DNA from 2 places in the Nonomuraea sp. NPDC059007 genome. Region 2 is predicted to be linked to the other one. Evidence: riboswitches for the same ligand, from Rfam matches in the RefSeq annotation. Region 2 holds a riboswitch; the other holds the start of a gene.
The links. Region 2 has a riboswitch for glycine ahead of gcvT (glycine cleavage system aminomethyltransferase GcvT). Riboswitches for the same ligand answer to the same signal wherever they lie in the genome.

Region 1 (15,606 bases), on a different contig from region 2:
CCGCGCTGAAGGACCTGGGCCTCACGCTGGTACGGGCCGTGGCCGCCGACGCCGACCTGCGCTGCGGGGCCTACGACGAGGACCTGCTGCTGGTCGACGCGCCCCGGGCGGGCGCGGGCGAGCCGTGGGACTGGTCCGCCGTCCGCGGTCGTCCGACGGGCCGCTGGCTGCTGGCGGGCGGCCTCACGCCGGAGAACGTGCGCGCGGCGGTGGCCGCCGCCGCGCCGTGGGGCGTGGACGTCTCCAGCGGCGTGGAGGTCGCGCGCGGCGTCAAGGACTCTGCCCTCATCCGGGCCTTCCTCACCTCCGCCCGCCGGTAACCCACCCCCCCAGGTACGGCTCCCGCGATGCCTGTCCGCCATACCGGCCGCGCGAGGCCGGGGCGGGGAGGGGACGGTGGGGGGGAAATGACGGAGTCCGGGGACGCCCAGCAGGTGATCGCGTGGGAGGACAACCCAACGCAGTAGGGTCGCAGCGTGAGCGAAACTTCCGCCGAGGACCGGATCTGGACAGTTCCGAACCTGCTGAGCTTCCTGCGCCTGCTTGGCGTCCCTGTGTTCCTCTGGCTGGTTCTGGGGCCCAAGGCGGACGGCTGGGCCATCGCGCTGCTGATGGTGGCCGGGTTCACCGACTGGCTCGACGGCAAGATCGCCCGCGCGTTCAACCAGACCAGCCGCCTCGGCCGGATCATCGACCCCGCCGCCGACAAGCTCTACGTGTTCGCCACGATCATCGGCCTGCTGTTGCGCGAGGTCATCCCCTGGTGGCTGGTGGTGCTCATCCTCGGTCGTGAACTCTTCGTCGCGAGTTTCGCCCCCGTCCTTCGCAAACACGGCTACAGGGCACTCCAGGTGCATTTTCTGGGCAAAGCCGCCATGTTCAACCTGATGTACGCCTTCCCGCTCCTCTTCCTCGCCTCCCACACTGGGTGGTATGCGGAAATTGCCCGGATTACCGGCTGGGCCTTCGCGATCTGGGGAACGGGCCTGTACTGGTGGGCGGGGCTGTTGTATGTGGTACAGGTGCGCCAGCTCATAAAGGCCGACAAGAAGGAGTGATCGGGTGAAGGCGGTCGTGATGGCGGGCGGGGAGGGTACTCGGCTGCGACCGATGACCGCCAACCAGCCCAAACCTCTCCTGCCGGTGGTCAACCGCCCGATCATGGAGCACGTGCTCCGGCTGCTCAAACGGCACGGCCTCACCGAGACCGTCGTGACCGTGCAGTTTCTCGCCGCGCTCGTGCGCAACTACTTCGGCGACGGCGACGAGCTCGGCATGAGCCTCAACTACGCCACCGAGGACCTCCCGCTCGGCACCGCCGGCAGCGTCAAGAACGCCGCGGACAAGCTCAGGGACGACCGCTTCCTGGTCATCTCCGGCGACGCCCTAACGGATATCGATTTATCGGACATGATCCGTTTCCATCGTGAGAATGCGGCGCTCGTCACCATCGGCTTGAAACGCGTGCCCAACCCGCTCGAGTTCGGGATCATCATCGTCGATGAGCACGGCCGCATCCAGCGCTTTCTCGAAAAACCCACCTGGGGCCAGGTCTTCTCCGACACCGTCAACACCGGCGTCTACGTCATGGAGCCCGAGGTCCTCGACGAGGTCGCCGACGGCGAGGTGGTCGACTGGTCGGCCGACGTCTTCCCCCGCCTGCTCAAGCGCGGCGCCCCGCTCTTCGGCTACGTCGCCGAGGGCTACTGGGAGGACGTCGGCACCCACGAGAGCTACCTCAAGGCCCAGGCCGACGCCCTGGCGGGACGCGTCCAGCTCGACATCGGCGGCTTCGAACGCTCCCCGGGCGTCTGGGTCGCCGAATCGGCCACCGTGGACCCCGACGCGGTCCTGAAGGGCCCCCTGCTCATCGGCGAGTACGCCAAGATCGAGGCCGGCGCCGAACTGCGCGAGTTCACCGTCGTCGGCAACAACGCGCTGGTCCGCGAGGGCGCCTTCCTGCACCGCGCCGTCCTGCACGACAACGTCTACCTCGGCCCCGGCGCCCACCTGCGCGGCTGCGTGATCGGCAAGGGCACCGACCTCATGACCGGCGCCCGCGTCGAGGAGAACGCCGTCATCGGCGACGACTGCGTCATCGAGGCCGAGGCCTACGTCTCCAGCGGCGTACGCGTCTACCCCTTCAAGACCATCGAGGCCGGCGCCGTCGTCAACACCAGCGTCATCTGGGAGTCGCGCGGCCAGCGCAGCCTGTTCGGCCCCCGCGGCGTCAGCGGCCTGGTCAACGTCGAGATCACCCCCGAGCTGTGCGTACGGCTGGCCAGCGCCTACGCCACGACGCTCAAGAAGGGCGAGCGGGTGGTCACCGCCCGGGACTCCTCGCTGGCGGCCAGAGCGCTCAAGCGGGCCGTCATCGGCGCCCTGACCGCCAGCGCCATCAACGTCCTGGACCTGGAGGCCGCCCCGCTGCCCGTGGCGCGCTTCCACACCTCCCGCGAGGCGGCCGCCGGCGGCATCGCCCTGCGGACCACCGCGGGCGACCCCCAGAGCGTCGACATCGTCTTCATGGACCAGCGCGGATCCGACCTGCCCCCCGCCGCCCAGCGCAAGCTGGAGCGCGTCTACTCCCGGCAGGAGTTCCGCCGCGCGTTCCCCGGCGAGATCGCCGAGCTGCGCTACCCGGCCAGGGCCGTCGAGGACTACGCCCACGAGCTGCTGGCCTGCGTGGACATGACCGGCGTACGCGACATGAAGGTCGTCGTCGACTGCGCCGGAGGCACCGCCACGCTGGTCCTGCCGACGCTGCTCGGCCGCGTCGGGGTCGAGGTGCTGACCGTCAACGCCCGCCTGGACGAGGCCTCGCCCACCGAGACCCTCGCCGAGCGCCGCCGCGACCTGCAGCGCCTGGCCGAGCTGGTCAGCTCCTCACGGGCCGCCTTCGGCGTGCGCTTCGACCCCATGGGCGAGCGCATCGCCCTGGTGGACGAGCTGGGCCAGCTCATCGGCGAGGAACGCGCCCTGCTCGTCGTGCTCGACCTCGTCGCCGCCGAGCGCCGCCGCGGGCGCGTCGCCCTGCCCGTCACCACCACCCGCGTCGCCGAGCAGGTCTGCCGCTTCCACGGCGTCCAGGTCGAATGGACCTCCACCGCCACCGACGCGCTCACCTCCGCCGCCGCGGCCGAGGACCTGGTCTTCGCCGGGGACGGCCGGGGCGGCTTCATCGTGCCCGAGTTCAGCCCCGCCGTGGACGGCCTGGCCGCCTTCATGCGCCTGCTCGGCCTGGTCGCCCGCACGCGCCTGTCGCTCAGCCAGATCGACGCCCGCATCCCCGAGGCGAGCCTGCTCAAACGCAGCGTCCCCACGCCGTGGGCGGCCAAGGGCGCGGTGATGCGCTCGGTCATCGAGGCCGCGGAGGCGGCGGGCGAGGGCTTCCGCGTCGACACCACCGACGGCGTACGGCTGGCCGCCGATGACGGCGGCTGGGCGCTCATCCTCCCGGCCGCCACCGAGCCCGTCACGGACGTCTGGGCCGAGGCCGCCGACGCCGACTCGGCGCAGGCGCTCCTGGAACGCTGGGCCCGCATCGTCGAACAGGCCTCGGGAGCGTGAGACCGGATCATCGGAACGTGGCGTACCGGATCATCGAAGGGGATTCCGGAGTGTGACACGCCGGATCTTCGAGTGGATCATTGGGCCGGCATCTGGGAGGATGACCTGCCGGATTGCCCGGCAGGCAACAGGAACGTGACAGAAAGGCAGCGCGGCGGCATGGACCTTGAGGCAGACTCGGCGGTAACTTTGTCACCGTCCAAACCTGTCGTCAGGCGTCCGTCTTGACCTTCGTCGCTGATCAGCGTAAGTTGCGGCATTCGCAAACTTGAAGAGCGAAGCGAGGCGCGCCCCGAGCACCGTTGCCGCGACTTCGCGGTAGGAGGCCGAGCCGATCGATGCCGAGCGTCTACTGCACGCAGTGCGGGCACGCCAACCCCGAGGATGCCCGTTTCTGCTCCCGCTGTGGGTCACCGCTGACCAGACCCGAGGTCGCCGGGGACACCACTTCGACCATCTCGGTCGCGGGAATCGAGGCGTACGAGGCGGAGACCGGTGAGTTCATGCTCGCCGAGCGGGCCCTGGTGGAGCAGCTGCCTCCGGGCACCGCGCTGCTCACGGTCACCAGGGGTCCCAACGTCGGCAGCCGCTTCCGGCTCGACAAGGACCTCACCACGACCGGGCGCCACCCCGAGAGCGACATCTTCCTCGACGACATCACCGTCTCGCGCCGGCACGTGGAGTTCTACCGCCACCACGGCGGCCAGTTCTCCGTGCGCGACGTGGGCAGCCTCAACGGCACCTACGTCAACCGCGAGCGCATCGAGGAGGTGCCGCTGCACTCCGGCGACGAGGTGCAGATCGGCAAGTTCCGGCTGGTCTTCCTGATGCGGACCGCCGTCGCGGGATGACCTCTCAGGCGGCCCGCTCGCACATGAGCATCGGGGAGGTGCTCGGCCTGCTGCACGCCGAGTTCCCCGACGTGACGATCTCCAAGATCCGTTTTCTGGAGGGGGAGGGGCTCATCGAGCCCGAGCGCAGCCCGTCCGGCTATCGCAAGTTCACGCATCTGCACGTGGAGCAGCTGCGTTTCATCCTGCGCGAGCAGCGTGATCACTATCTCCCGCTGCGCGTGATCAAGGACAAGATGGCCGAGTCGTTCGGGCGGCCGCACGCCGTACAGGAGACCTCGGAGGTACGGCTCAGCCGCGCCGAGCTCCTGGAGGCGGCGGGGCTGAGCGAGGAGACGCTCACCGAGCTGGAGGACTACGGCCTGCTGGCCCCCGTCGCGCGCCGCTACGACGAGGACGCGCTCCAGGTGGCGCGCAGCGTCGGCGCCCTGGCCAGGTTCGGCCTGCACGCCCGGCACCTGCGGGCGGTCAAGGCGGCGGCCGAGCGTGAGGCGGGGCTGGTGGAGCAGACCGTCGCGCCCATACTCAAACGCCGCAGGCCCGGCGCGATCGGGGAGGCCGACGAGGTGGGCAGGGAGCTGTCCGCACTTCTTCTCGACCTGCACGCGGCCCTGCTGCGCGCGGGCGTACGGAGTGTCCTGGGCCGATGAAGAGGCCACCGGCGCACCCCCAGGTGTCCGCCGGGTGTTACGTTGAATTGCATAAGAGCGGTCAGGTGTCGGATACGGAGCAGCCCGTGTTGCAGATGGAGGTAGTGGGCGTTCGCGTTGAAATGCCCACAAATCAGCCGATCGTCTTGCTCAAGGAGGCACACGGAGAGCGGTTCCTGCCGATCTGGATTGGGATGACCGAGGCGACCGCCATCGCGCTGGCCCAGGCCGAGGAGCCGCCGCCGCGACCCCTCACGCACGACCTGTTCCGCGACGTGCTCAGCGCGCTCGGCGTCGGCCTGCGCGCGGTCAACATCGTCGCGCTGCGTGACGGCATCTTCTTCGCCGATCTGGTCTTCTCCAACGGCGTCGAAGTGAGCGCCAGGCCGTCCGACTCCATCGCGCTCGCCCTGCGCACCGGTGCCCGGATCTTCGCCAGCGAGGAGGTCGTGCAGGAAGCCGGTGTGATCATTCCTGACGACCAGGAGGACGAGGTGGAGAAGTTCAGGGAGTTCCTTGACACGATCACGCCCGAGGACTTCGGCAGGGCGGGGTAGGTATTTCAGTGAATTTACGCTTCACGACGCGCCGAGCCGGATCGTTGACTGCGCTTGGTCACGGTCCTACGGTGCAAGTGAAACCCGTGGTCGCGCGTTGCGAACCCCCAGATCAGGCCGCGGGATGAGAGAAAGCCGGAGGTCCGCGTGGCGGTCAGCAGCGGCGAGGGAAAGACGGCCGGCCAGGAAGATCCGGTGCGGCGCGAGAGCGCGCGGCAGCGTGCCGGAGAGCAGGGCCTGCTCTTCGACGACGCCCCCGCGACACTTCCGGGTGACATCGGCTACCGGGGCCCGACGGCCTGCTCGGCGGCCGGCATCACCTACAGGCAGCTGGACTACTGGGCCAGAACCGGCCTGGTCGAGCCCACGATAAGGGCCGCCCAGGGCTCCGGCTCGCAGCGCCTGTACAGCTTCCGCGACATCCTGGTGCTCAAGGTCGTCAAGCGGCTGCTGGACACCGGAGTCTCGCTCCAGCAGATCCGCACCGCCGTACAGCATCTGCGTGATCGAGGCGTCGCCGACCTCGCGCAGATCACGCTCATGAGCGACGGCGTCAGCGTCTACGAGTGCACCTCCGCCGACGAGGTCATCGACCTGTTGCAGGGCGGTCAGGGCGTGTTCGGGATCGCGCTGGGCAAAGTCTGGCGGGAAGTCGAGGGGTCGCTCGCGGAGCTGCCGGGGGAACGAGCCGCGGCCGGTGACGACCCGGCCGACCACCCCGCGGACGAGCTGGCGCAGCGGCGGCGCGCGCGCAAGATCGGATAGCTGAGCGTGCCGGAACGCCTGACGCGGTCCGGCGTAGTAATCTAGGTCCCGAAGGCTGACGACCCCGTGCGGGAGAGTCCCCGACCCTGAGTCGGGGCGCCGAAGGAGCAACCCTCCCCGGAATCTCTCAGGCAACCGGTACCGCTCGGGTGAGGCAACTCTGGAAAGCAGGCACGCCAGCCAGGCGCGCCTCACCGACGGTGCAAGCCCCGCCCGCGGGGTGAAGCTCTCAGGTCCCATGACAGAGGGGGAGACCCGGCCACCGCGCCCCGGCGCCGGTCTCCATCGCCTCGGGAGGGCACCCTCATGACCGACCTGACAGCACCTCCGTTCTCCACCCGCCACATCGGGCCCTCGGCCGACGAGCAGCAGCGGATGCTGGAGGCCGTCGGCTTCGAGTCGGTCTCCGACCTGGTGGCGGTGGCGGTGCCCGAGGCCATCAGGGCCAAGGACCAGCTGAAGCTGCCCCCGGCGGCCAGTGAGAGCGAGGTCATCGCCGAGCTGCGCGAGCTGGCCGGCCGCAACCGCGTACTCACCTCGATGATCGGCCTGGGCTACCACGACACGATCACGCCCGCGGTGATCCGCCGCAACCTGCTGGAAAACCCCGGCTGGTACACCGCGTACACGCCCTACCAGCCCGAGATCTCGCAGGGCCGCCTCGAGGCGCTGCTCAACTTCCAGACGGTGGTCTCCGACCTCACCGGCCTCGACGTGGCCGGCGCCTCCCTCCTGGACGAGGGTACGGCCGCCGCCGAGGCGATGACCCTGGCCCGCCGGGCCGGCAAGTCCAAGAGCCCCGTGTTCGTCGTCGACGCCGACGCCCTCCCCCAGACCAAGGCCGTGCTGGCCACCCGCGCCGAGCCGCTGGGCATCGAGCTCGTCTACTCCGACCTCGACGGCGAGCTGCCCGAGTGTTTCGGGGTGCTGGTGCAGTACCCGGGCGCCTCCGGCCGCGTGCGCGACTTCCGCGCGCTGGCCGAGCGCGCGCACGGCGCCGGCGCCCTCGTGGTCGCCGCCGCCGACCTGCTCGCCCTCACGCTCATCGCCGCGCCCGGCACGCTCGGCGCCGACATCGCGATCGGCTCCTCCCAGCGCTTCGGCGTGCCGTTCGGGTTCGGCGGGCCGCACGCCGCGTACATGTCCGTGCGCGAGGGGCTGCAGCGGCAGATGCCCGGCCGCCTGGTCGGGGTCTCGGTGGACGCCGACGGCGCGCCCGCCTACCGCCTGGCCCTGCAGACCCGCGAGCAGCACATCCGCCGGGAGAAGGCCACCTCCAACATCTGTACCGCCCAGGTGCTGCTGGCCGTCATCGCCGGCATGTACGCGGTCTACCACGGGCCGGAGGGCCTGCGGCGGATCGCCCGCCGTACCCACGCCCACGCCGTGACGCTCGCCGAGGTGCTGCGCGCGGGCCGCGTGGAGGTCGTGCACGGCGAGTTCTTCGACACCGTGACCGCCCGCGTGCCCGGCAGGGCCGCGCAGGTCGTCGCCGAGGCCGCCGCCCGCGGCGTCAACCTCTGGCAGATCGACGCCGACCACGTCTCGGTCTCCTGCGACGAGAAGACCGAGCTCGCCCACCTGGAGCAGGTCGCCGCCGCCTTCGGCGTCTCCGCGGGGCTCAGCGACCTGGCCGGTGACGACGCGCTGCCCGCCGCGCTCGCCCGCGAGGACGACTACCTCTCCCACCCGGTCTTCCACAGCCACCGCTCCGAGACCGCGATGCTGCGCTACCTGCGCAAGCTGCAGGACAAGGACATCGCCCTCGACCGTTCGATGATCCCGCTGGGCTCGTGCACGATGAAGCTCAACGCGACCACCGAGATGGAGCCGATCACCTGGCCCGAGTTCGCGGCCGTCCATCCCTACGCCCCGGCCGAGCAGACCGAGGGCTACCTGGAGCTGATCGGCACGCTGGAGTCCTGGCTGGCCGAGGTGACCGGCTACGACGCCGTCTCCATCCAGCCCAACGCCGGCTCGCAGGGCGAGTTCGCCGGACTGCTGGCCATCCGCGCCTACCACCAGGCGGGCGGCGACACGGCCCGCGAGGTCTGCCTCATCCCGTCCTCCGCCCACGGCACCAACGCCGCCAGCGCCGTCATGGCCGGCATGCGCGTCGTCGTGGTCGCCTGCGACGACGAGGGCAACATCGACCTCGCCGACCTCGACGCCAAGATCGCCAAGCACCGCGACGCGCTGGCCGCGATCATGGTCACCTACCCGTCCACGCACGGCGTGTACGAGGAGACCATCACCGAGATCTGCGCCAAGGTCCACGAGGCCGGCGGCCAGGTCTACGTCGACGGCGCCAACCTCAACGCCCTCGTCGGCCTGGCCAAGCCCGGCGAGTTCGGCGCCGACGTCTCCCACCTCAACCTGCACAAGACCTTCTGCATCCCGCACGGCGGCGGTGGTCCCGGCGTCGGCCCGGTCGCCGTCCGCGCGCACCTGGCCGCCTACCTGCCCGGTCACGCGCTGCGTCCCGGCTCGCCGGTCGGCGCGGTCTCGGCCGCCCCGTACGGCTCCGCCGGCATCCTGCCCATCTCCTGGGCCTACATCAGGATGATGGGCGGCGAGGGCCTCAAGGCCGCCACCGAGCAGGCCATTCTGTCGGCCAACTACCTGGCCCGCCGCCTGGCCCCGCACTACCCGGTCCTCTACACCGGCCGTGGCGGCCTGGTCGCCCACGAGTGCATCATCGACCTGCGCCAGATCACCAAGGAGACCGGCGTCACCGTCGACGACGTGGCCAAGCGCCTCATCGACTACGGCTTCCACGCGCCCACGATGTCCTTCCCGGTGGCCGGCACGCTGATGATCGAGCCGACCGAGAGCGAGGACCTGGCCGAGCTCGACCGCTTCGCCGACGCCATGGCCGCCATCCGCGGCGAGATCGCCAAGGTGGCCTCGGGCGCCTACGACAAGGACGACAACCCGCTGCGCAACGCCCCGCACACCGCCGAGGCGGCCACCTCCGACACCTGGGCGCACCCCTACACCCGCGCCGAGGCCGCCTACCCGGTCAGCTCGCTGCGCGACGGCAAGTACTGGGTGCCGGTGCGCCGCATCGACCAGGCCTACGGTGACCGCAACCTGGTCTGCGCCTGCCCGCCGCTGGAGGCCTACGAGGACTGAGGTTGACGAAGGCCCCCGAAGGCCCCGGGAAGCGCTTTGTGCCTTCCCGGGGCCTTCGACGGTCCGGGCTCGGGAGCCGACGGTAAAGGCTGCCGGAGCGGCGGCATGTCCTCATGACTTTCCTCTTGATCCACGCTCTCATGTGCTTGCTCAGGCCCCGACGGGGCCCGTTTCCAAGCCGTGGAGAAGTGAATGATCCTTCGGGGAAGATCGGTGAAGGCCGCCCTGGCTCTGGCGCTGGCGGTCAGCGCGCAACTCGTGGCCACCCCGCCGTCGAGCGCCGCCTCCGCCCCGCAGCAGGGGCTCAGAATCACCCGTTTTCTCGGTGAGCAGCGCCTTCCGCACAAGATGGAGTTCGAGGGCACGGTCGTCGGCGGCCTGTCCGGCATCGACCGCGACCCGCGGACCGGCACCTGGTACTTCATCTCCGACGACCGCTGGCGCTACAACCCCGCCCGCTTCTACACCGGTGCCCTCGACATCGACCGGCGCACCGGCGCGTTCACCGGAGTACGGCTGACCGGCGCCACCACGCTCCTGCGCCCGGACGGAACCCCCTACCCCGGGTACGGCAAGCCCGAGTCCGCCGACCCGGAGACGATCCGCTTCGACCGGTGGAGCCGCAATCTGCTCTGGGGTCACGAGGGCGACCGGCCGGACGCCCGCAACCCCGGCATCCCGCTCTCCGACCTGTTCGTCCGCTGGGCCGGGCGCGACGGGCGGCACCTGGGTGAGCTCCCGCTGCCCGGCAACCTGAAGGTCACCGGCACGGACAGCGGCCCGCGGCGCAACTTCGGGTTCGAGGGGCTGACGTTCGCGCCGACCACGATCGCCGCCATCGTGGAGGGCCCCCGTTACGAGGACGGCGAGCCGCCCACCGTCGAGTCCGGCGCCCCGGCCCGGATCACCGTGTGGGGCCGCGACGGCCGGCTGCGCGGGCAGTACGCCTACCCGATCGACCCGCTGCCCGCCGCCCCGATCCCGCCGGACGGCGCCACCGACAGCGGCGTGTCGGAGATCCTGGCCCTCGACGACCACCGCTATCTGGCCCTGGAGCGCTCCTGGATCGAGGGCGTGAACTACAAGGTCAAGCTCTACGAGATCGACCTGCGCCGGGCCACCGACGTCCAGGACAGGAACAGCCTGGCGACCGGGCGCCCCTACCGGCCCGTCTCCAAGCGGCTCGTCATGGACCTGGAGAACGTCAGGGCGCCGGTCCAGAACCTGGAGAGCCTGGCCTGGGGGCCGCGCCTGGCCACCGGCGAGTGCACGCTGGTGATCGGCAGCGACGACAACTTCGACCAGCGGGAGGTCACCCAGTTCCTGGCGTTCGGCGCCCGGGGCTGCTGAGGTCCTCATGTCTGCCGTCGTGGCGTCTGTCATGGGCCGCCCTGGGTGTTCGTCACGGCGGCAGGCAACAAGAGCGTGTCCATCAGGGATAGATGAGGACAGGCCGAGTTGCGAGACGTGATCGCCCCGAGTCGTTAGGCTCGGGGCGATCAACGTTCAGAAGGAGCCTCCTTGACACCCCCAGACGTCGACGCGTCCCCGCTGGAACACGCCAGGAGGCTGGCCGAGGGCGGTGATCTCGATGCGGCGGCGGCCATCCTGTCCGAGCTGGCCGCCGACCCCGCGGGGCCCGACCGGGCGCAGGCCGCGGTGGGGCTGGCGGTCGTGCTGGAGCAACGGGGCGACGCCGAGGGCGCGCGGGCGGCCGCCCGGGTGGCGCTGTCGACCGGCCATCCCGAGTACGGCGCGCAGGCCGCCTGCCACCTTGCCCAGGGCTTCGAGCGCGAGAACCGGCCGGAGCAGGCCAGAGGCGCCTGGCAGGCCGTGCTCGGCATGGGCGCCCCCGAGTACGTGGCGCTGGCGCGGCTGGGGCTGGCCAGGCTGGCCGTACAGCGGGACGACCTGGAGGCGGCGGAGGAGGAGCTGCGCGCGGCGATCGGCGCCGGAGACCCGCACCTCGGCGCGCGGGCCGCCCAGCAGCTCGGCGACCTGCTGCTGCTCCAGGGCGAGCCGGGCGAGGCCGCGGACGTGCTCATGGCCGCGCTGCACGACGCGCCGGCCGGGGAGGTGGCCAGGCTGCGGGTCCAGCTCGGGATCGCCCACCTGGAGCTGGCGTGCGCGGAGTTCGCGGGCGCGGTGGAGGACGGCGACGAGCCGGGCACGAGCGCGCTGGCCATCGAACTGCTGGCGCGCACGCTGCCGCTGCGCGGGCGCGCCGAGGACGCCGACCGGGTCTGGAGCTACGGACTCAACCACACCGACCAGGCACTGGCCGAAGAGGTCCGCCTGCGCCTCGACCGCGACGGCTGACCGCCCGGCCCCCGCCGGGCACAGCGCCGCCCCCGCCGGGCGTACCTGCTCCCGGCGGGGCGTACCTGCTCCCGGCGGGTCTACCGCGGGCCACGGAGCCCTCGTACCCGTGGCAGAGCGGTGTGCGGTCAGCGGCCGCGCATGATGGCGACGGCCGCCACCACGTTCACCATGATGATCGCCAGCCATGCCATGACCAGGCCGGCCGGACCGGCCGCCGAGGCGGCGATGGCCGTGAGCGGGATGCCGAGGGCCAGCGAGCCGAGCGCGATGGGGATCAGCGATGAGCTGCTCGATTTGTGGTTCTTGCCGGGTCTGGGGCGGTGGGTGTCGAGTTCGGCGCGCACCCGGGCGGCGATCGTGGCGTCCAGCCGCTCCACGAACGATTCCACCAACGCCTGCTCGTATTCGGGACCGAGATCGCGCCGGGCGTCGAGAGTCGCCTGCAGCTCGTCGCGGAGAGGACGCATGTCTGCCATACCGAGATTGTCCCCTCCCGGCGGCGCGCCGTCATCCCACCTGAGAGCCAGGTCGCGCCTCCTCCCCGAGTACCGTTGTCGCCATGGAGATCACCACTGCGCGCGGTCCCGCGCGGGTCGACCTCGACGAGGTCCGGCGGCCGAAGCTGCTGCTGGTGCTGACGCACGGTTCCGCGGGCACGGTGGACGCGCCCGACCTGCTGGCGGTGCGCGAGCACGCGCTGGCCGCGGGCGTGAGCGTGGCCAGGGTGACGCAGCCGTTCCGGCTGGCGGGGGCCAGGGCGCCGGGCTCGCCGGAGCGGCAGGACGAGGCGTGGGAGGTCGTCGTGGCGGCGCTGGTCGCGCGTTTTCCCGGCCTGCCGCTGGTGCAGGGCGGGCGGAGCAACGGGGCCCGGGTGGCCTGCCGTACGGCGCGGCGGGCGGGCGCGGCGGCCGTGGTGGCGCTGGCGTTTCCGCTGCATCCGCCGGGGCGGCCGGAACGTTCCAGGGCGGGGGAGCTGCGCGAGGCGGGCGTCGACGTGCTCGTGGTCAACGGGGACCGGGACCCGTTCGGGGTGCCGGACCCGGCAGACGCCGCTGAGCTGGTCGTCCTGCCGGGGGAGGGACATGATCTGAAGAAGGACCCCGGGAAGGTGGGCGAGATCGTCGCCCGCTGGATCGTGCGTTACGCGTAGGTCAGGCGGCGCCCACGGCGGGACGGTGCGGTGCGATGACGATGCCGCCGGGCAGGAGCTCCCCGGTGTCCTCGAACAGGACGACGCCGTTGCAGAGGAGGCTCCACCCCTGCTCGGGGTGGCAGGCGAGGGTTCGTGCTGCCTCGCGGTCGGGCGCCTCGGCAGACGGGCAGACCGGGTCGTGCGGGCACATCGGCGTGCCTCCGATATCTCGTGAATGGCTCCCATGTCGCACTGAGCTGACGGGGAGCGGCTCGGCTTGTTCGTTTCTAGCAAGTGTGCGACGTGGGTCACACAAACCGACATAGCCCGTTCGGGCGGTTAGTGGAGGGTGCCCCGGGTGAGTCTGTGACCTACGACACAGCGTGTCTTAAGCAGGATAACGGTCCAAGCGCGACACGCCGACTAAATTTGCAGTCCTTTGATGAGTGCGTCGAGGCCGCGCTCGAAGTCGGCGTCGGCTCGCTCGTCGCGGCGGGTCCAGGTGTCGACCTCCGGATCGGCCCAGCCGGACTGCTGGACCTCGACCGCGACGCTGCCGAAGACGAAGGCGCGCATGGTGCGTACGGCCTCGGCGGCGGCGGGCAGGCCGGCGTCGGCGAGTTGCTCGGTCTGGTCTCTGATCGAGACCGTGGTGGCGCCCTTGGGCGGCTTGGTCAGGGCGAGGGCGAGCACGCCGGGGTGGTCGCGCAGCGCCTCGCGCCCGGCCCTGCACCAGGCCTTGGCCGTCTCCTGCCAGCTCGAACCCGCCTCGACCCGGACGGCGGTGACGTGCTCGGCCAGGGCGTCCATCAGCGCGTCCTTGCCGCGGGGCAGGTGGTGGTAGATGGCCATGGCCTCCACCTCCAGCGCGTCGCCGAGGCGGCGCATGGTGAGCCTGCGCAGGCCCTGGCTGTCGGCGATGTGCAGCGCGGCGTCGATGATGCGCTCGCGGGACAGGGGTACGGGCGGTCGCTTCGCGGGCATGTTAGAAATCTACTATGTAAAGGCGCCGGGCCGGGTCCGATTACGGCCCGTGTCCCGCGACGGCGTACGCTACGCCTGATACGCAGCGTTGAGAAAGGCAGAGTCGATGGCGTTTTTCCGTCCCCGGGTGAGCCGCGAGGCCGAGGTGCGCTACCACGCGGACATCGAGATCTCCAAGACCTTCCCGGAGCTGCTGGCCAAGGCCCGCGAGGCCGAGCTGACCGTGCGTGAGCTGCGGGCCGCCGACGTCGACGACATCGAGCTGCTGGCCGCGGGCCGGGCCTTCGACAAGGCGCTGACCGAGGCGCTGCGCGGCGCGGAGGCGGGCCAGCGGGCCACGTTCGGCGTCAAGGCCTACGACGACCGCATCGCCCGCCGCAAGGCCAAGGCCACGCCCGCCGGCGCCGAGTGGAGCGCCGAGGTGGAGCGCCTGCGCACGCTGCGCGAGGAGAACCGCATGTGGGGCATGCCGCGCGTGCCGCGGGCCATCCCGGCCACATTCTGACCAGCCCTGGCTGGGGTACGGCGGCGCCGTACCCTCAGCGGGAGAGCAGTTCCGTCAGACGGTCGAGCGGCAGGGCGGGGGAGCGGTGGCCGTCGCGGCCGATGCTCTCCTCGGCGCCGGTCAGCGCGTTGAGCACCGCCTCCTCCACCGCCTCGACGACGGCCGTGTAGAAGGGGTCCATGCGGCCCCACGGCACGAACCGCAGCGTCTCGTAGTCGTCACCGGCGGCGAACCCGCTGGCCAGCGCCCCTTCGTTGGCGGTGGAGAAGGCCAGGAAGATGTCGCCGGAGAAGTGGCTGCCGGTGGTGCCGGTCCTGGCCAGGCCCATCGGCACCCGGCGCGCCAGCGCCTTGCACTGGCCGGGCAGCAGCGGCGCGTCCGTGGCCACCACGACAATCACCGAGCCCGCGCCGGCCCGTGCCCGCGCGTGCTCCTCCATGGGGTTGTCGTCGAGAAGGTCCTGCCCGACGCGCACCCCGGCCACGGTCAGCTCGGACCGTCTGCCGAAGTTGGCCTGGACGAAAGCGCCGACCGTGTAGGTGTCGGCGGCGTGCTCGACCAGGCGCGAAGCGGTTCCCGAGCCGCCCTTGAAGCCGTAGCAGTTCATGCCGGTGCCGCCGCCGGTGTTGCCTTCGGCGACCGGCCCGCCCGCGGCCGACTCGATGGCCTGGGCGGCGTGCTCGGGGCGGACGTGGGGGCCGTTGATGTCGTTGAGGTAGCCGTCCCAGGTCTCGGCCACGACCGGCAGCAGCCACTCGGCGCCGAGCGCGGGGTGGGCGGCGACGACCCAGTCGATGACGCCGCGGTGCACGGTGCCGACGGCGTGGGTGTTGGTGATCGCGACGGGCAGCGTCAGCGCGCCGCTCTCCTCGATCCACGTCACGCCGGTCATCTCGCCGTTGCCGTTGAGGGAGTAGACGCCGGCCGCGCACGGCACGCCGACCCCGTCGCGGCCTCTGGGCAGGATGGCGGTGACCCCGGTGCGGGCCGCGCCCTCGGTCAGCGTGACGTAGCCGACCTGGACACCGGGTACGTCGGTGATGGCGTTGGCGGGACCGGGGCGGCCCTGCAGGGCGATGGGAAGCTCACGAGCGCGCACCCGGCCATCCTACGGAAGGCGATCACCGGGAGAACA
Region 2 (15,606 bases):
ACGACCCGCCCGGCCCGGGGGTGTCGCACCACACGCGCTACACAAATCACCCGCCCCGGGGTCGGCGGGCCACACACGACACACCTCGCCCACCGACCACCGGGGGCGAGGGGCCACACGCGCGACCGGCCTCGCTCGCCTCGGGGGCGAGAGGCCACGCGTGTGACCTGCCTAGCCCGCCGTGGGGTTGGCAGGCCACACGCGTGACACACACCTCGCCCCGCTCCCGGAGCGAGATGCCGCTCGCGCGGTGTGTTGACCGGCTTCCCGGGTGGGCAGGCGGATGGATGAGGATGGAGGTATGAGCATGCGGCCCGTCATCGGGATCACCTGTTACGTGGAGCCCGCGCGGTTCACCGTGTGGGAGATGGACACGGCGCTGCTGCCGTACATGTACGTGGAGCAGGTGGCGGCGGCCGGTGGTCAGCCTGTCATCCTGCCCCCGGCCGGCGACCCCGCCGAGCTCGTCACCCGCCTGGACGGCCTCATCGTGGCCGGAGGCGGCGACATCGACCCCGCCCGATACGACGAGCCCGCCCACGACCGCGTCGGCTACATCCGGAAATTTCGTGATGAAGCGGAGTTCGCCCTGATGTCCACAGCCCTGGAGGCCGGGCTGCCCTTCCTCGGCATATGCCGGGGGCTCCAGGTTCTCAACGTCAGCCTCGGCGGTTCCCTCCACCAGCACCTGCCCGACGTGACCGGCCACGAGGGCCACTCCCCCGCGCCGGGCACGTTCGGACACCTGCCCGTCCACACCGAACCCGGCACCCGCCTGGCCAAGATCCTCGGCCAGGACCCGCTCAACGTCCCCCACTACCACCACCAGGCCGTCAACCGCCTGGGCACCGGCCTGACCGTGAGCGCCCGCGCGGAGGACAACACCATCGAGGCCATCGAACTGGACGCCCACCCCTTCGCCGTGGCCGTCCAATGGCACCCCGAGGCCGGCACCGACCCCGCCCTCTTCCACGCCCTGACCACCGCCGCCACCCACCCCACCCCCTGACCCCACCACCCAACACGCCAACCCGATCACCGACCCCACACCCACACCCACACCCACACCCAGCCACGAGCCGACCAGCACCCATGTCGGCAACCCGGTCTCGGGCGGGGCCGGGTAGCACTGTGAGGGGCGGCGCCGGAGGGATGTCTGCGATGGCGAGCCGTGTTGCCAGAGACAGGGGCGTGAGGGTGAGCGGTGCAGCCGTAGACCCGACCGGAACGGTGAGCGGCGCTGCCGGAGACCCGCCCCTCGGCACCACCCCTTGCGGGCGCCACCGGTCCAGGGAATCCCGGGGTCGCGATCCCGTCTCGGGCCGCCCCGGCCGTACCCCCTCGGCGTCTTCACCCGCCCCTGTCCGGTCCGCAGAGCGTGGCTGTCAAGTCGGCCGTCACGATCCACCGCAAAAGCCGCGATCGACCCCATCCCGATAGACCACGAGGTAGAACACCCCACGGCACGGTCATGTCGGGCCCATGAACGCCAGGTCAGCAGCGAATTCCGAATTGGGTCTTACTGGAAAGCTTCTTTACTTTTACTCTCAGAGTGTGGAGCTCGAGGTCCGGCATCTCAGAGTCGTATGTGCGATCGCGGACACCGGGAGCATCTCCAAGGCGGCGACGTCGCTCGGGATGTCCCAGCCCGCGCTCGCAGCGCAGCTGCGCCGCATCGAGCGGCAGTTCGGCGGCCCGCTGTTCGAGCGGGGCCGCGAAGGGACGACGCCCACTCCCTTAGGCCGCTGGCTGCTGTTGAGGTCGCGTTCCGTCTTACCCGCCTTCGACGACCTAGCGCGTGACGCCCGGCGCCACGCGCGGGACGAGCGCGACACCATCCGCGTCGGCTGCGCCCTCACCCGGCTGGCCATCTACGCGGCCAAGGCGTTACGCCGCCTGTTACCAGAGGCCGAGATCAGCCTTCGTACCGAAGAGACGACCGAGGTGTTGCCCGGACTGCTGGAGTCGGAACGCATCGAGCTGGCCACCCTGGACGACTATCCCGGTCACGAACTGCAACCGCCCCAGGGCGCCGTCTACGCCGAGATCGCGATCGAGCCGGTCTTCGTGGGGTTGACGGCCAGTCACCCTCTGGCGGCACACGACGAGATCGATCTGGCGGATCTCGCCAAGGAGCAGTGGGCGCAGCACGCGCTGCTGGAGTCGGGGCCGCGCGAGCATTTCTGGACCGCGTGCGCCGATCACGGGTTCTCGCCGATGGTCGGGTTCAAGGTGGACCTGAGCGTCGCGCTGGACCTGATCGCGGAGGGCCGCTGCGTCGGATTGTTCCAGGCCACGAGCCCGGCGCGGGACGGCATCGTGATCCGGCCGCTGGTCGGGTCGCCGATGAAGATGCGTCACCTGATCGGCTGGACCGAGCACGGAGCGCTGGCTCCGCACGCCAAGGACCTCGTCCAGGCGGTCACCAAGACCTATTGGTCGGAGGCCATGCGCAACCCCACATACAACGCGTGGCTGCGGCGACATGGCGCCCATAGTGTGACGTTATGACAAATTGTGGGGTTACGGTCCGTGAGCCCCCGATGTCAGCTTGGGGTTGACTCCAGCCAGATTCACACCCCCCAAGGAGCCACGAGAGTGAACCCCAAGCTCAAACTGTCGGCCGCCGCGTTAGTCGCGCTGGCGCTGGCCCTGGTACCCCAGGCGGCGCAGGCCGGACAAGATCCCCCAACTCCAAGTGAGGCCAAGAGCGCCGTCACCTCGGCGCAGGGCGCGCTTGCTGCTTACGCCCCCTCCCTGCGTACCGCGCAGGACGACGCATACCACCTCCAGGCCAACACCCCCGGCGCGAACGGTCTGCAGTTCCTGACCTACTCGCGCACCCACAAGGGCCTGCCCGTCTACGGCGGCGAGGTCGTCGTCACCACGGACGCCTCCGGCCAGTCGGTCAGCGACATCACCACCGGCCAGCAAGCCGTCATCAACGTCGGCACCAAGGCCAAGGTGAGCGCGGCCACCGCCGCCGCCACGTCGCAGGCACGGATCAAGAAGGTGGACAGCGTCAGCGCGCCGTCGCTGGTCGTCCACGCCGCGAGCAAGACCCCGCGGCTGGCGTACGCGACCACCGTCACCGGCCCGTCCAACAACCGGACCGTCTACGTCGACGCGCTGACCGGCGCGGTCATCGACGAGGTCGAGCTGTTCAAGGCCGCCGAGGGCCGGTCCCACTACGTCGGGACCGTCACCATCGACACCCAGGCCACCTCGATGGTCGACCCCAACCGCCGCGGCATCCAGTGCGGCGGCCAGAACGGCTCCGCCTTCACCGGCTCCAGCCCCTGGGGCAACGGCGGCGCCACCGACCTGCCGACCGCCTGCGTCGACGTCCTCTACGGAGTCCAGAAGGAATGGGACATGCTCCGGGAGTGGGTCGGCCGCAACGGCATCAACGGCTCCGGCGGCGGCTTCCCGGCCCGGGTCGGCCTGGCCCAGGCCAACGCCTTCTGGAACGGCTCGTACACCAACTACGGCCACAACGGCGCCAGCGGCGCCGCGCGCAAGAACCTGGTCTCGATGGACGTCGTCGGCCACGAGTACGGCCACGCCATCTTCCAGACCACGCCCGGCGGCGCGGGCTCCGGCAACGAGGCCGGCGGCCTGAACGAGTCCACCGGTGACATCTTCGGCGCCGTGACCGAGCACTACGCCAACAACCCGAACGACCCGCCGGACTACCTGGTCGGCGAGGAGCCCGCGCTCGGCGGCGGCCCGATCCGCAACATGTACAACCCGTCGGCTCTCGGCCACCCGAACTGCTACACCCCGGGGTCCTTCCCCGAGGTGCACGCCGGAGCCGGCCCGCAGAACCACTGGTTCTACCTGATGTCCGAGGGCACCAACCCGCAGGGCAAGCCCGCCAGCACCCGCTGCGACAACGGCCCGGCGATCGTCGGCATCGGCATCCGCAAGGCCGCCCAGGTCTTCATGACCACGCTGAACAAGAAGACGTCCCCGTGGACGCACACCAAGGTCCGGGTGGCCGCGCTGCAGGCCGCCAAGGAGCTGTGGCCCGGTAGCTGCGCCGAGTTCAACGTGGTGAAGGCCGCCTTCGACGGCATCCGCCTGGGCGCCCAGTCCGGCGAGCCGACGTGCACCGCCCCGACCGACGACTTCTCGCTCTCCCTCGACCCGGCCGCCGGCCAGGCCGACCCGGGCGACAGCGTGACCACCACGGTCAGGACCACGGTGACCAGCGGCAACGCCCAGCAGATCACGCTGCGCGCCGGCACGCTGCCCAGTGGTGTGACGGCCCAGTTCAACCCGGCCACGATCACCGCCGGCCAGACCTCGACGCTGACCCTGTCGACCTCGGCGGGCAGCCCCGTGGGCGGCCACGCCGTACAGGTGACCGCTGACGGCACCGCCGTCGACAAGAACGCCACCTACAACCTCACGATCGGGCAGGTCCAGGACGACTTCTCGTTCGCGGTCAGCCCGGCGTCCGGCTCGACTCAGCCGGGCGGTTCCGCTCAGACCACCATCAACACGACGGTGACCAGCGGCTCCGCTCAGCAGGTCGCGCTGTCGGCCAGCGGCCAGCCCTCGGGCGTGACGGTGACCTTCAGCCCGGCCACCGTCACCGCCGGCCAGAGCTCTCAGGTGACCGTCGCCACGACCTCCAGTGTCGCGGCGGGGTCCTACCCGATCACGCTCACCGGCGCCGGCACCAGTGGCAGCAAGACGGCCACCTACACGCTGACCGTGGGTAGCACCGGCACCGAATGGGCGCCGTACACCTCCTACACGGTCGGCCAGGTCGTCACCTACCAGGGCGCCAGCTACCGCTGCCGGCAGAGCCACACCAGCCTGCCCGGCTGGGAGCCGCCGAACGTGCTCGCACTCTGGCAGCCGCTGTGAAGAAACTCCTAGTGTCAGGGCTGGTCACCATCGTGGTGGCCGCCCTGGCCCCCCTCGCCGGCGCCACGAGCGCTCAGGCTGTCGCGCCGCCCAACATCCCGGTCGCGAACGTGACAGCCCACCTCAGCCAGCTCCAGTCGATCGCCACGGCCAACGGCGGTAACCGGGCCTCAGGACGGCCCGGGTACAACGCCTCGGTCAACTACATCAAGGGCAAGCTGGACGCGGCCGGATACACCACCCGGATCCAGACCTTCAGCGGCGGCAGCAATCTCATCGCCGACTGGCCGGGTGGCCCGACCAACCAGACCATCATGCTCGGCGCCCACCTGGACAGCGTCGCCGCCGGTCCGGGGATCAACGACAACGGCTCGGGCTCCTCGGCCCTGCTGGAGATCGCCCTGACCCTGGCCAGCCAGCGGCCGACGGTGACCAAGCACGTCCGGTTCGGCTGGTGGGGTGCCGAGGAGCAGGGATTGATCGGCTCCCGGTACTACGTGCAGAACGGGGGTGCGGCGGGCGTCGAGGCGTACCTCAACTTCGACATGACCGGCTCGCCCAACCCCGGCTACTTCGTCTATGACGACGACGTGGCCCTGCAGCGGCTGTTCAACGACTACTACACCTCGATCGGCGTGCAGACGGAGCCGGAGCGCATCGGCGACGGACGCAGCGACCACGCCTCGTTCAAGAACGCCGGCGTACGCGTCGGCGGCGTCTTCACCGGGGCGAGCGAGCGCAAGACGGCCGCCCAGGCCGCCAAGTGGGGCGGTCAGGCCAACCAGTCGTTCGACCGCTGCTACCACTCGGCCTGCGACACCTACCCGTCCAACATCAACACGACCGCGCTCGACCGCAACGCCGACGCGGCCGCGCACGCGCTGTGGACCCTGGCCGTCGGCCAGGCGCAGCCGAACGATTACTCCATCGCGGTGAGCCCGGCCTCGGCAACCCTCCAGCCCGGCCAGTCGGCGACGACGACGCTCACCACGACGGTCACCTCCGGCCAGGCGCAGCAGGTCAGCCTCTCCGCCGGCAGTGTCCCGGCCGGGGTGACCGTCTCCTTCAGCCCGCAGACGATCACGGCGGGCCAGTCCTCGACGGTCACGGTCGCGGCGTCAGCGGCGGCGGCGAACGGTAGCTACCAGATCGCCCTCAACGGTGACGGCGCCGACAGCGACCGTTCGACCGCCTTCAACCTGACGATCGGGCAGGTCCAGAACGACTACTCGTTCTCGGTCAGCCCGGCGTCCGCCTCTGTCCAGCCCGGCGGCAGCGCGAACGCCACCGTCAACACCCAGGTCACCTCCGGCCAGGCCCAGCAGATCGCGCTGACGGCCTCCGGAGCTCCCCAGGGCGTGACGGTGAGCTTCAACCCGGCCACCATCTCGGCGGGCCAGACCTCCGCGGTGTCGATCGCGACGACCTCCTCGGTCGCCGCCGGCACCTATCCGATCACGCTCAACGGCGACGGCACCAGCACGGACCGCTCGGCCACGTTCACCCTGACCGTGGGCAGCACCGGCAACGAATGGGCGCCGTACACCTCCTACACGGCCGGCACGACCGTGAGCTACCAGGGCACCAACTACCGGTGCCTGCAGAGCCACACGAGCCTGCCCGGCTGGGAGCCGCCCGGCACACCCGCGCTCTGGCAGCGCCTCTAGAGGAGCATGTACGGCCGGCGTCCCGCCAGGCGCCGGTCGTACAGACGTGGCCGGGAACCGCTGGGGTGTGCCAGGTTCCCGGCCACACCCCGTGGCCGGCCGTTCATCCGGGGGGACGGCCGGCCGCGCTATGCGTTGAGTCACACGCCCCGCAAAGTCCCGAAATATCCGGTTAAACACCCGGCAAGCGACACGCAGGGCCCCCGAACCTCTAGGCAAACACTGATCACCTCACGCACCAAGCTCGGATTTTTCCGGACATATCCCCCATAGGCTCGCCACCGTTGTCCGGATCCGATCCCCCTCAGGAGGGAGCCCGAGCTTTTGTCCAGCGACCTGGTGATCATCGCCGCGCTCGTCGCCGTCTCGATCGTGCTGGCCCGCTTTCTCAGCACGAGATGGAGGCTGCCGCCCCTGCCGTTCCTGGTCCTGCTCGGCATGCTCGTGGGAATCCTGCCCTGGGTGCCGGTCGTGTCGATGGACCCGTACGTCGTGCTGACCGTGCTCATCCCGCCCCTGCTCTACCACCACGCCACCACGCGCAGCGCGCCCCGCGAGTCGCGCGCCGCCTGGCGGCCGATCATGTTCCTCGGCGTCGGGCTCACCCTCGCCACCGCCGGCGCCGTCACCCTCGTGGCGCATCTGCTGCTCCCGGGCCTGCCGTGGGGCGCCGCGCTGACCGTCGGCGCCGCCTTCGCGCCCACCCAGGCACTCGTCCTCGACCGGCTCGGCGCGCCGGAGCGCGTGCTCACCGTGCTGCGCGGCGAGAGCCTGATCAACGAGGGCGTCGCGGTCGTGCTGCTCGCCATCGGGCTTGAGCAGCTCAAACGTCCCGAGACCGTCTCCGTGGCCGCGCTGCAACTGGCCGGGGCGATCGCCGGCGGCGCGCTCGCGGGCCTCGCGCTCGGCTGGGTCGTCGTGCAGTTGCGCCGCCGCCTGGCCGACTCGGGAACGCTGATCGTGCTCTCGCTGGCCACGCCGTTCGTCGCCGAGATCAGCGCGAGCAAGCTCGGACTGTCCGGCCCGCTCGCCGTCACCGCCGCCGGCTTCTACGTCGGGGCGCGCGGCCGCCTCTTCCACACCCCCGCGCGGGCCACCGAGCGGATCACCTGGCAGGTGCTGACGTTCCTGCTCGGCGGCACGCTCGCGGTCCTGCTCGGGCTCCAGCTACGCGATTTGGGCGGCTCACACTCCGGCCTGCCGCTCACGACGGTCCTGCTGGTCACCGCGGCTCTGCTGGGCGCGACTTTGCTGGTACGGCTGGCGTTCGCGCTGGCCGTCGACCGGCACAACGTCCGGGCCCTCACCCTGGGCGGCACCCGCGGGGCCTCGACGCTGGCCATCGCGCTGGCCATCCCCGCGCTGCCCGCCCAGGACGCGTTGATCTTCGCCGCCGCCTCGGTGGTGCTGGTCAGCGGGTTCGCCCTGCTCACGTGCCGCGCCGCCGTACCGGAGAGTGGGGGTGTCGCGGCGCCGGAGGAGGAGGCGCGGGCGCGGCAGGCGGCGGCCGCGGCGGCGATGCGCAGGCTCGACCAGATCTCCCACCGGCTCGACACCGGCACGTTGTGGGCGCAGCGGCAGTTGCTCGCGGTCGAGGCGAACGCCGGCGCCCCGCACGACCTGCGCGACGAGCTCGCCAGGGCGCAGCGCGAGACGCTCGGCCAGATGTACACCGAAGGCCGCATCGGCGCCACAACCCTGCACAAGCTCACGGAAGAGATCGATTGGCGCGATCCACACGCGACAACACCCCCGTGACGGCACTAGGCTGGTTGGAGACACCGGTGAACCCGTGCGGGAGAGCGTTCTGACAATCCGGTCAGAGCCCCTGAAGGAGCAAGCCCTCCCCGCGAACCTCTCAAGGCAAAGGACCGCTCGGGCGAGGTGCCTCTGGAAAGCAGGCCTCCGGGCCTCGCCGAAGGTGAAAGTCCGGCAAAACCCGGGCGAAGCTCTCAGGCATCGATGACAGAGGGGGAGGATGCTGGCATCCGACCCTGCCCTGAGGTGCGAAGACCAATGTCCCGACCGACACCGCTGCGAGACGTTCACGAGAGTCTCGGCGCGACGCTGACCGACTTCGCCGGCTGGCTGATGCCGCTGCGCTACGGCAGCGAGTCCGCCGAGCACAACGCCGTGCGCACCGCCGCCGGACTGTTCGACCTCTCGCACATGGGCGAGATCTTCCTGACCGGGCCCCAGGCGGGCGAGGCACTCGACTACGCGCTCGTCGGCCACCTCTCGGCGCTGGCGCCCGGACGGGCCCGCTACACGATGATCGTCGGGGAGGACGGCGGAGTCCTGGACGACCTGATCGTCTACCGGCTCGCCGACGAACAGTTCATGGTCGTGGCCAACGCCTCCAACTACCTCCTCGTGGCCCGCGAGCTGACCGCGCGCGCCGCCGGGTTCGACGCCGTCGTGGACGACCGGTCCGAGCAGTGGGCGCTCATCGCCGTGCAGGGTCCGCGCGCCCAGGAGATCCTCTCCTCGCTCACCGACGCCGACCTGCCCGGACTCAAGTACTACGCCGGGCTGCCCGGCGTCGTCGCCGGGGCCCAGGCGCTCATCGCCCGCACCGGCTACACCGGCGAGGACGGCTTCGAGCTGTTCATCGCCAACGAGGACGCGGTGCCGTTGTGGCAGGCGCTGGTCAAGGCGGGCGAGCCGTACGGGCTGATTCCGGCGGGACTGTCCTCGCGCGACACGCTGCGCCTCGAAGCCGGCATGCCGCTCTACGGCAACGAGCTGTCCACCGCGCTCACCCCGTTCGACGCGGGCCTGGGCCGAGTGGTGAAATTCGACAAGCCCGGCGACTTCGTCGGCAGGGCGGCGCTGGAGGCGGTCAAGAACGACCCGCCGCGGCGGCGCCTGGTCGGACTGGTGGCGCACGGGCGCCGGGTCCCCCGCCACGGGTACCCGGTGACCAAGGACGGCGCCGTGGTCGGCGAGGTCACCAGCGGGGCCCCTTCCCAGACCCTGGGTAAGCCCATCGCGATGGCCTACGTGGACACTGGTGTCACCGAAGGCGTGGCCGTGGACATCCGGGGCAGCCAGGAGGGCATGGACCTCGTCGCATTGCCCTTCTACAAGCGCAGCGCCCGTTCGTGAATACAAGCGCAGTAACTAGCAGGAGGACGTAAGTGAGCAGCATCCCTGACGAGCTGAGCTACACCAAGGAGCACGAATGGGTGGCCGGTCTCGACGACGGCCGGACCGTGACCGTCGGCATCACGGCCTTCGCCGCCGAGGCCCTGGGTGACGTCGTCTTCGTGCAGCTTCCCGAGGCGGGCTCCAACGTCGAGGCCGGCGACTCCATCGGCGAGGTCGAGTCGACCAAGTCGGTGAGCGAGATCTACGCCCCGGTCGGCGGCGAGGTCACCGAGGTGAACCAGGCCGTCGTGGACGACCCGTCGCTGGTCAACAACGACCCTTACGGCGAGGGCTGGATGTTCCGGGTACGCCTCGAAGGCGACCCGGAGGACCTCCTCTCAGCTGAGGAGTACGGAGCACTCACCTCCGGCGACTCCTGACCAACCGCCGGGGCCCGGCATGGGCCCCGGCACCGCCCTCCCCCCTGTTGCGGAAGGACGCATCAATGGCGATCAGCGTCTTCGACCTTTTCAAGATCGGAATCGGCCCGTCGAGCTCGCACACCGGCGGCCCGATGGCAGCCGCGCACAAGTTCGCGCGCGGCCTGCACGAAGACGGCCTCGTCGAGCGGACCGCGCGGGTCGAGGCCATCCTCTACGGCTCCCTCGGCCTGACCGGCAAGGGCCACGGCAGTGACAAGGCCGTGCTTCTCGGCCTGTCCGGCGAGAAGCCCGAACTCGTCGACGTCGACACCGTCGACGAACGCCTCGCCGCCATGCGCGCCGCAGGAACCGTCCGCCTGTACGGCGAGCGCGAGATCCCGTTCGTCGTCGGCGAGGACCTGGTCTTCGAACGCAAGATCAGCCTGCCCGAGCACCCGAACGGCATGCGCTTCACCGCCTTCGCCGCCGACGGGGAGAAGCTCCGCGAGAAGGTGTACTTCTCCGTGGGCGGCGGCTTCGTCGTCGACGAGAACGCCACCGGCGCCGACCGCATCAAGCCCGACGACACCGTCGTTCCCTATCCGTTCACCTCCGCGGAAGAGCTCCTGAAGCACTGCCACAACACCGGCCTGTCCATCTCCGGGCTCATGCTGGAGAACGAGAGGGCCTTCGGCCGTACCGAGCAGGAGATCCGCGACGGCATCCTGAACCTGTGGCGGGTCATGGCCGAGTGTGTGAGCCGGGGCATCAGCAAGGAAGGCATGCTGCCCGGCGGCCTGAAGGTCCGCCGCCGCGCCCACCAGCTTCACCGCCAGTTGTGCAGCGAGTCCCCCGAGAAGGACCCGCTCCAGACGATGGACTGGGTCTCGTTGTTCGCCCTTGCCGTCAACGAGGAGAACGCCGCCGGGGGCCGCATCGTGACCGCCCCGACGAACGGCGCGGCAGGCATCATCCCGGCAGTCCTGACGTACTACACGCGCTTCGTCCCCCAGGCGAACGACGAGGGCGTGGTCCGCTTCATGCTGACAGCGGCCGCGATCGGCGTCCTGTTCAAGGAGAACGCGTCTATTTCGGGTGCTGAGGTGGGCTGCCAGGGCGAGGTAGGCTCAGCCTGCTCCATGGCCGCGGCAGGCCTGACGGAGGTCCTGGGCGGGACCCCGGAACAGGTGGAGAACGCGGCGGAAATCGGCATCGAGCACAACCTGGGTCTGACGTGTGACCCGATCGGCGGCTTGGTCCAGATCCCGTGCATCGAACGGAACGCGGTGGCCAGCATCAAGGCCATCACCGCCGCCCGCATCGCCCTGCGCGGCGACGGCCGCCACTTCGTCAGCCTGGACAAGGCCATCAAGACGATGCGCGACACGGGCCGGGACATGCTCGACAAGTACAAGGAGACCTCACGCGGCGGCCTGGCCGTCAACGTCATCGAATGCTAAAAGCAAGGTCTTCACGGAGGGGCGCTACGCGCTAAGGGTTCAGGCAGCGTCCAGTGGGGGCGCAGCCCCCACACCCCGGCTGAGGGCGCGGTCCTCCCCATGGGAGCGCTTCGCGCATTGGGGCTCGGGCTGCGACAGTGGGGCTCTGCCCCACACCCCGGGCGAGGGAGAACCCTCGCGCTCCCCACGTGGCTGACGTCCTGCTATTGCGCCAGGGTGGATTCCCGGCTGAGCTAGGTGCCTCGGCGCCCATCCCAGCTCGTCTCTCGTCTGGGCGATGACCGAACTTCTCCGCTTCGTTGCCAATCCACAGCGCGTCCGCGTTCAGGCAGATCAGGTGCCGTTCCACCCGCCATCGTGACGACCACCGCATTCGTAGTCCAGGGCCGATTTGTCGGCAGGGCTGGACATAAGTGCGTCTTGCGGGCCTAGCCTTGGATGCAGCACGCCTCGAACGGACCCTGGAGTGAGCTGATGCTGGAGGAAGCGGAGAAGATCGGCCGCCGGGTCAAGCGCGCCCGACTGGACCTGGGGATCACCCAGGCCGACCTTGCAGCCTCGCTGAACCGGTCCCAGGGCTGGGTATCCAAGGTGGAAAACGGCCTCGTCGAGCTGGACAGCGTCGCCTTGCTGAACCATCTGGCCGCCGAGTTGCACGTCCATCCCAACAAGCTGATCGGCCGCCCCTACTCCAGCTCGCCAGCCGAGAACCAATGGCAGATCGCCGCCTCGGCGATCATGCGAGAGCTTCGCCGCTATGACCTCACGCCCGTCTTCGACGGGACGCCACGCGAATCCGGAGTGTTGTGGGGCGAGATGTCCCGTCTGCACCGGCTTCGGGACGCCGCCGCGAACGTGGCCATTCTGCGGTCTCTTCCAGACCTCATGCGCGAGGCCCGCGCCCTGGCGGAAGTCTCCTCCGACCACGAGCGCGAGGAAGCCTTCGCGCTGTACGCAGTGATGTGCAAGTTCGCCCACACCGCCGCTCATACCCTGGGCCACCCCGAACTCGTCGCGATGTCATGCGAGCGGGCAGCATGGGCAGCCCGTCACTCCGGCGACCCGGTCATGCCTGCCGTAGCAGACTGGATGCGAGTCTGGGACATGTGGGCCACGGCCGACTGGGATGACGCCATCGCCCTGACCGACAAGGCCCTGCGGGACCTCGAACCGGCCTACGACCGGGGCGACCGGCTGACCGTCCGAGCCTGGGGAAGCCTGCAACTGCGCGGAGCCATCTCCGCTGCGCGCGCGAGCGCACCGGAGGAAGCGATGGACCGTGTCGCGCTCGCCAAGGTGGCTGCCGACCGAGTCACTGCCGAAACGGGCCCGCGGGTCTACGACCGGCACTCGCTCACCTTCTCCAGCGGCAACGTCGCCATCCACGCCGTGTCCGTAGCGCTGGAGGCAGGCGATCAGGCCCGCGCCTTGGCACTAAACTCCAAGACTCACCCCAGCGTGGTTGCAGCCCTTCCGCACTCCCGGCAAGGACACCATCACATGGACCTTGCCCGAGCGTGGCTGTGGAATGGAAACCGGGACAAGGCCCTCCGCCAACTCAAGATCGCTGAGAAGCTCGCGCCCCAGCTCGTCCGCAATCACCCCATCGCGCGATCTACGTTGCGTTCCCTGGTCTACGCCGAGCGCGTGGCGACCCGGGAAGAACTTCGCCGCATGTCTGACCGCTTTCACCTGGACGGATGACCGGGGTATTCCTCTGATTCATATTCGGGGCCTGGCGGGAATTTACCGTCCTGGGCATGACACCCCCCGATGACCGAGCTGACCGTAAGGACAAAATCTCCCGGCGGCCCTGGCCGCAGCTCGGCGACCTGGCCGTTGACAGCGCCAAGAACAACCGCATCGGCGTCGTCGTCGGCCTGCCCGGAGAGCGTGGCTCCGAGTGGCTGACCTTCCATCTCCAGGCGCCCGGGGGCGGCGAAGAATGGTCGGCCGCCGCGGATGGCTCCACGCTCCGGCAGATCTCATCCCAGATCAGTCACGCCACCACGAAGGTCCAGCTGAACCACGACGCTGAGGCCGGCCACTGGACACTGGAGATTCAGCTCCGCTACGACGACGGCAGCATCCACGACGGCTTTCTCATCGTCGCCGAAAACCAGGCGGAGGAGCTGATCCGGCAGTTCAGTCGCAAGGAGCCGACGCGGTGACAGCGCCCTCCTCCATGAGCTGGACGTTGCCCGCCGACGCCGCCATCCTGCCCGTGACCCGCAAGAGGATCATCCAGCAGCTGGCCACCTGGGACTACCGCCTCGAACCGGTCATCGACGAGAACCTGCAACTGGTGGCCTCGGAATTGATGACCAACGCGCTCCAGCACGCTGGGGGCGGCGCCATCTCCGTCACTTTGTGGGCCGAGGACAACGAGGCGTATCTGGAAGTGCAGGACAACTCGCTCGACAAACCCTGCGTCAGCGTCTCAGCCGACGAGGACGAGCACGGGCGCGGCCTTTTCCTGGTCGAAAGCCTGTCCATCGAGTGGGGCACTGACCTGCTCATGGACGGCAAGCGGGTCTGGGCACGCATGCGCCTGCAACTGCCGAAGGCGCAGCCCTCCCTGTCCTTGAGAAAGCATCTGGCTGGCATCGTCTGCGCCGCCTCGGCCCCGACCGTGGGCCTGTCTCCTTCCCGCGCTCTGACCAGCGCCTGAGCCTCCGCGCTGGTCCGAGCTCCCTTCCACTCGCCGCAGACTCCACCTCACCCCGCATGGAGTGATCATGAGCATGCGAACTATCTCTGCCCACAGCCCGGTCGAACGGCTGAACCTCCTGCTCCGCGCTGTCGCACCTGACTACACCGGCTCACGCAACCTCGACGCCGAGACGGAGCGGCTCCTCATCTCCCCCGCCGAGCTGCGTCACCACCTCGACAGCCGTCTCCAGGGCCATGCCACGCAGGTCCGCGTCACCGGGTCACTGGACCGGCGGCTGGTATTCGTCCAGCAGCAGGGCGCCGCGTGGGTCGCCGCCGACCTGTCAGGTGAGCCACACCACAGCAGAGAGTGGCCCGCCTGGACGGATGGTCATGTCCATCTGCAGACACCTGACTCCTGGCTGTCGGCGATGCGCCTCGACGAATACGCCGTCCACCGGCTTGCTCGTCCGCGGACCCTGTTGGCCGCGCTGTATCACCCCGAGATCTTCCCGCTGCCCCGGTTTCCCTTGGCCATCAGCGACCTGGCCCGCGCTGCCCGCTCAACGCTGCTCGGCGAGGTCACGATGGCTGACATGCAGCTCGGCGTCACCCTTCCCGATCTGCTGCGCGCCATTGCCGATGACCCGCCCGACATTCTGGGGATCTCGGCCACCTTCGGCCAGCACGACCTGATGATCAAACTGTTGGAGGCCGTTTACGGCCTGCCCAACGCGCCCATGGTCATCGCTGGAGGGAGCCTGACCGTCCGCAACGAGGCGCTCCTGCTCGACCTCTACCCGAACCTGCTGATCGCCCGGGGAGCCGGAGAGACAACCATCACCGACCTGCTCGCCCACTGGCACGGCGATATCGGCCGGGAGCAGATCCACGGCATCGGCTACAACGGGGCAGCCCGAGGAACCGGAACCCTCGCCATCGGCCGGCGGCACACCCCCAAGCCAATCAGCCGCGCCCAGGACGACATCATCCCCGAGCTGGATCTCCTGCCCGCCACCTTCGACCACCACGGCGTGGCCCAACTCGAAGCCTCCCGCGGCTGCACCAACTTCTGCTCCTTCTGCCCGCGCGGTCACAAGGGTCAATGGTTCGGCGCCCAACCGGCCACCCTCCCGTGGGTCCTCGACCAGATGGGGCGCGTCTTCGACCGCTACCCCGGTATCTCCCGCACCATCTACCTGGTCGACGAAGAGTTCATCGGACGTGGCCCCGACTCCGTGACCCGGGCGCTGGAGATGGCCAGCACCCTGCACCGCGCCCGATTCCGCTGGGAGACGAGCTGCCGCATCGACCAGGTGGTCCGCCTGGACCGGGACCGCGCCTGGCACGAGGAACGCGCCATCATGTGGCGGGCCCTGGTCGAACGCGGCCTGCGCCGCTGTCTGTTCGGCGTGGAGTCGGGTGTGGATTCCGTCC

Region 1: another riboswitch for glycine. It lies ahead of gcvP (aminomethyl-transferring glycine dehydrogenase); the one in region 2 lies ahead of gcvT (glycine cleavage system aminomethyltransferase GcvT).

The regions. Positions count from the first base shown of each region.
Region 1 is NZ_JBHYJD010000008.1:266,090-281,695, reverse strand. Features, by position in the region: gene ACFWY5_RS15995 (phosphoribosylanthranilate isomerase) at 1-320, shown strand, start outside; gene ACFWY5_RS15990 (CDP-alcohol phosphatidyltransferase family protein) at 477-1,058, shown strand; gene ACFWY5_RS15985 (sugar phosphate nucleotidyltransferase) at 1,063-3,570, shown strand; gene ACFWY5_RS15980 (FHA domain-containing protein) at 3,909-4,421, shown strand; gene ACFWY5_RS15975 (MerR family transcriptional regulator) at 4,418-5,071, shown strand; gene ACFWY5_RS15970 (bifunctional nuclease family protein) at 5,158-5,628, shown strand; gene ACFWY5_RS15965 (MerR family transcriptional regulator) at 5,776-6,393, shown strand; glycine riboswitch at 6,453-6,547, shown strand; gene gcvP (aminomethyl-transferring glycine dehydrogenase) at 6,700-9,528, shown strand; gene ACFWY5_RS15955 (esterase-like activity of phytase family protein) at 9,721-10,878, shown strand; gene ACFWY5_RS15950 (tetratricopeptide repeat protein) at 11,050-11,847, shown strand; gene ACFWY5_RS15945 (hypothetical protein) at 11,976-12,326, opposite strand; gene ACFWY5_RS15940 (alpha/beta family hydrolase) at 12,410-13,000, shown strand; gene ACFWY5_RS15935 (DUF5999 family protein) at 13,002-13,193, opposite strand; gene ACFWY5_RS15930 (TetR/AcrR family transcriptional regulator C-terminal domain-containing protein) at 13,406-13,966, opposite strand; gene ACFWY5_RS15925 (hypothetical protein) at 14,073-14,471, shown strand; gene ACFWY5_RS15920 (P1 family peptidase) at 14,506-15,570, opposite strand.
Region 2 is NZ_JBHYJD010000012.1:238,090-253,695, forward strand. Features, by position in the region: gene ACFWY5_RS22280 (gamma-glutamyl-gamma-aminobutyrate hydrolase family protein) at 302-1,009, shown strand; gene ACFWY5_RS22285 (LysR family transcriptional regulator) at 1,555-2,511, shown strand; gene ACFWY5_RS22290 (M4 family metallopeptidase) at 2,599-4,878, shown strand; gene ACFWY5_RS22295 (M28 family peptidase) at 4,875-6,545, shown strand; gene ACFWY5_RS22300 (cation:proton antiporter) at 6,870-8,303, shown strand; glycine riboswitch at 8,331-8,429, shown strand; gene gcvT (glycine cleavage system aminomethyltransferase GcvT) at 8,562-9,653, shown strand; gene gcvH (glycine cleavage system protein GcvH) at 9,686-10,075, shown strand; gene ACFWY5_RS22315 (L-serine ammonia-lyase) at 10,141-11,517, shown strand; gene ACFWY5_RS22320 (helix-turn-helix domain-containing protein) at 11,992-13,221, shown strand; gene ACFWY5_RS22325 (hypothetical protein) at 13,278-13,688, shown strand; gene ACFWY5_RS22330 (ATP-binding protein) at 13,685-14,188, shown strand; gene ACFWY5_RS22335 (B12-binding domain-containing radical SAM protein) at 14,256-15,606, shown strand, end outside.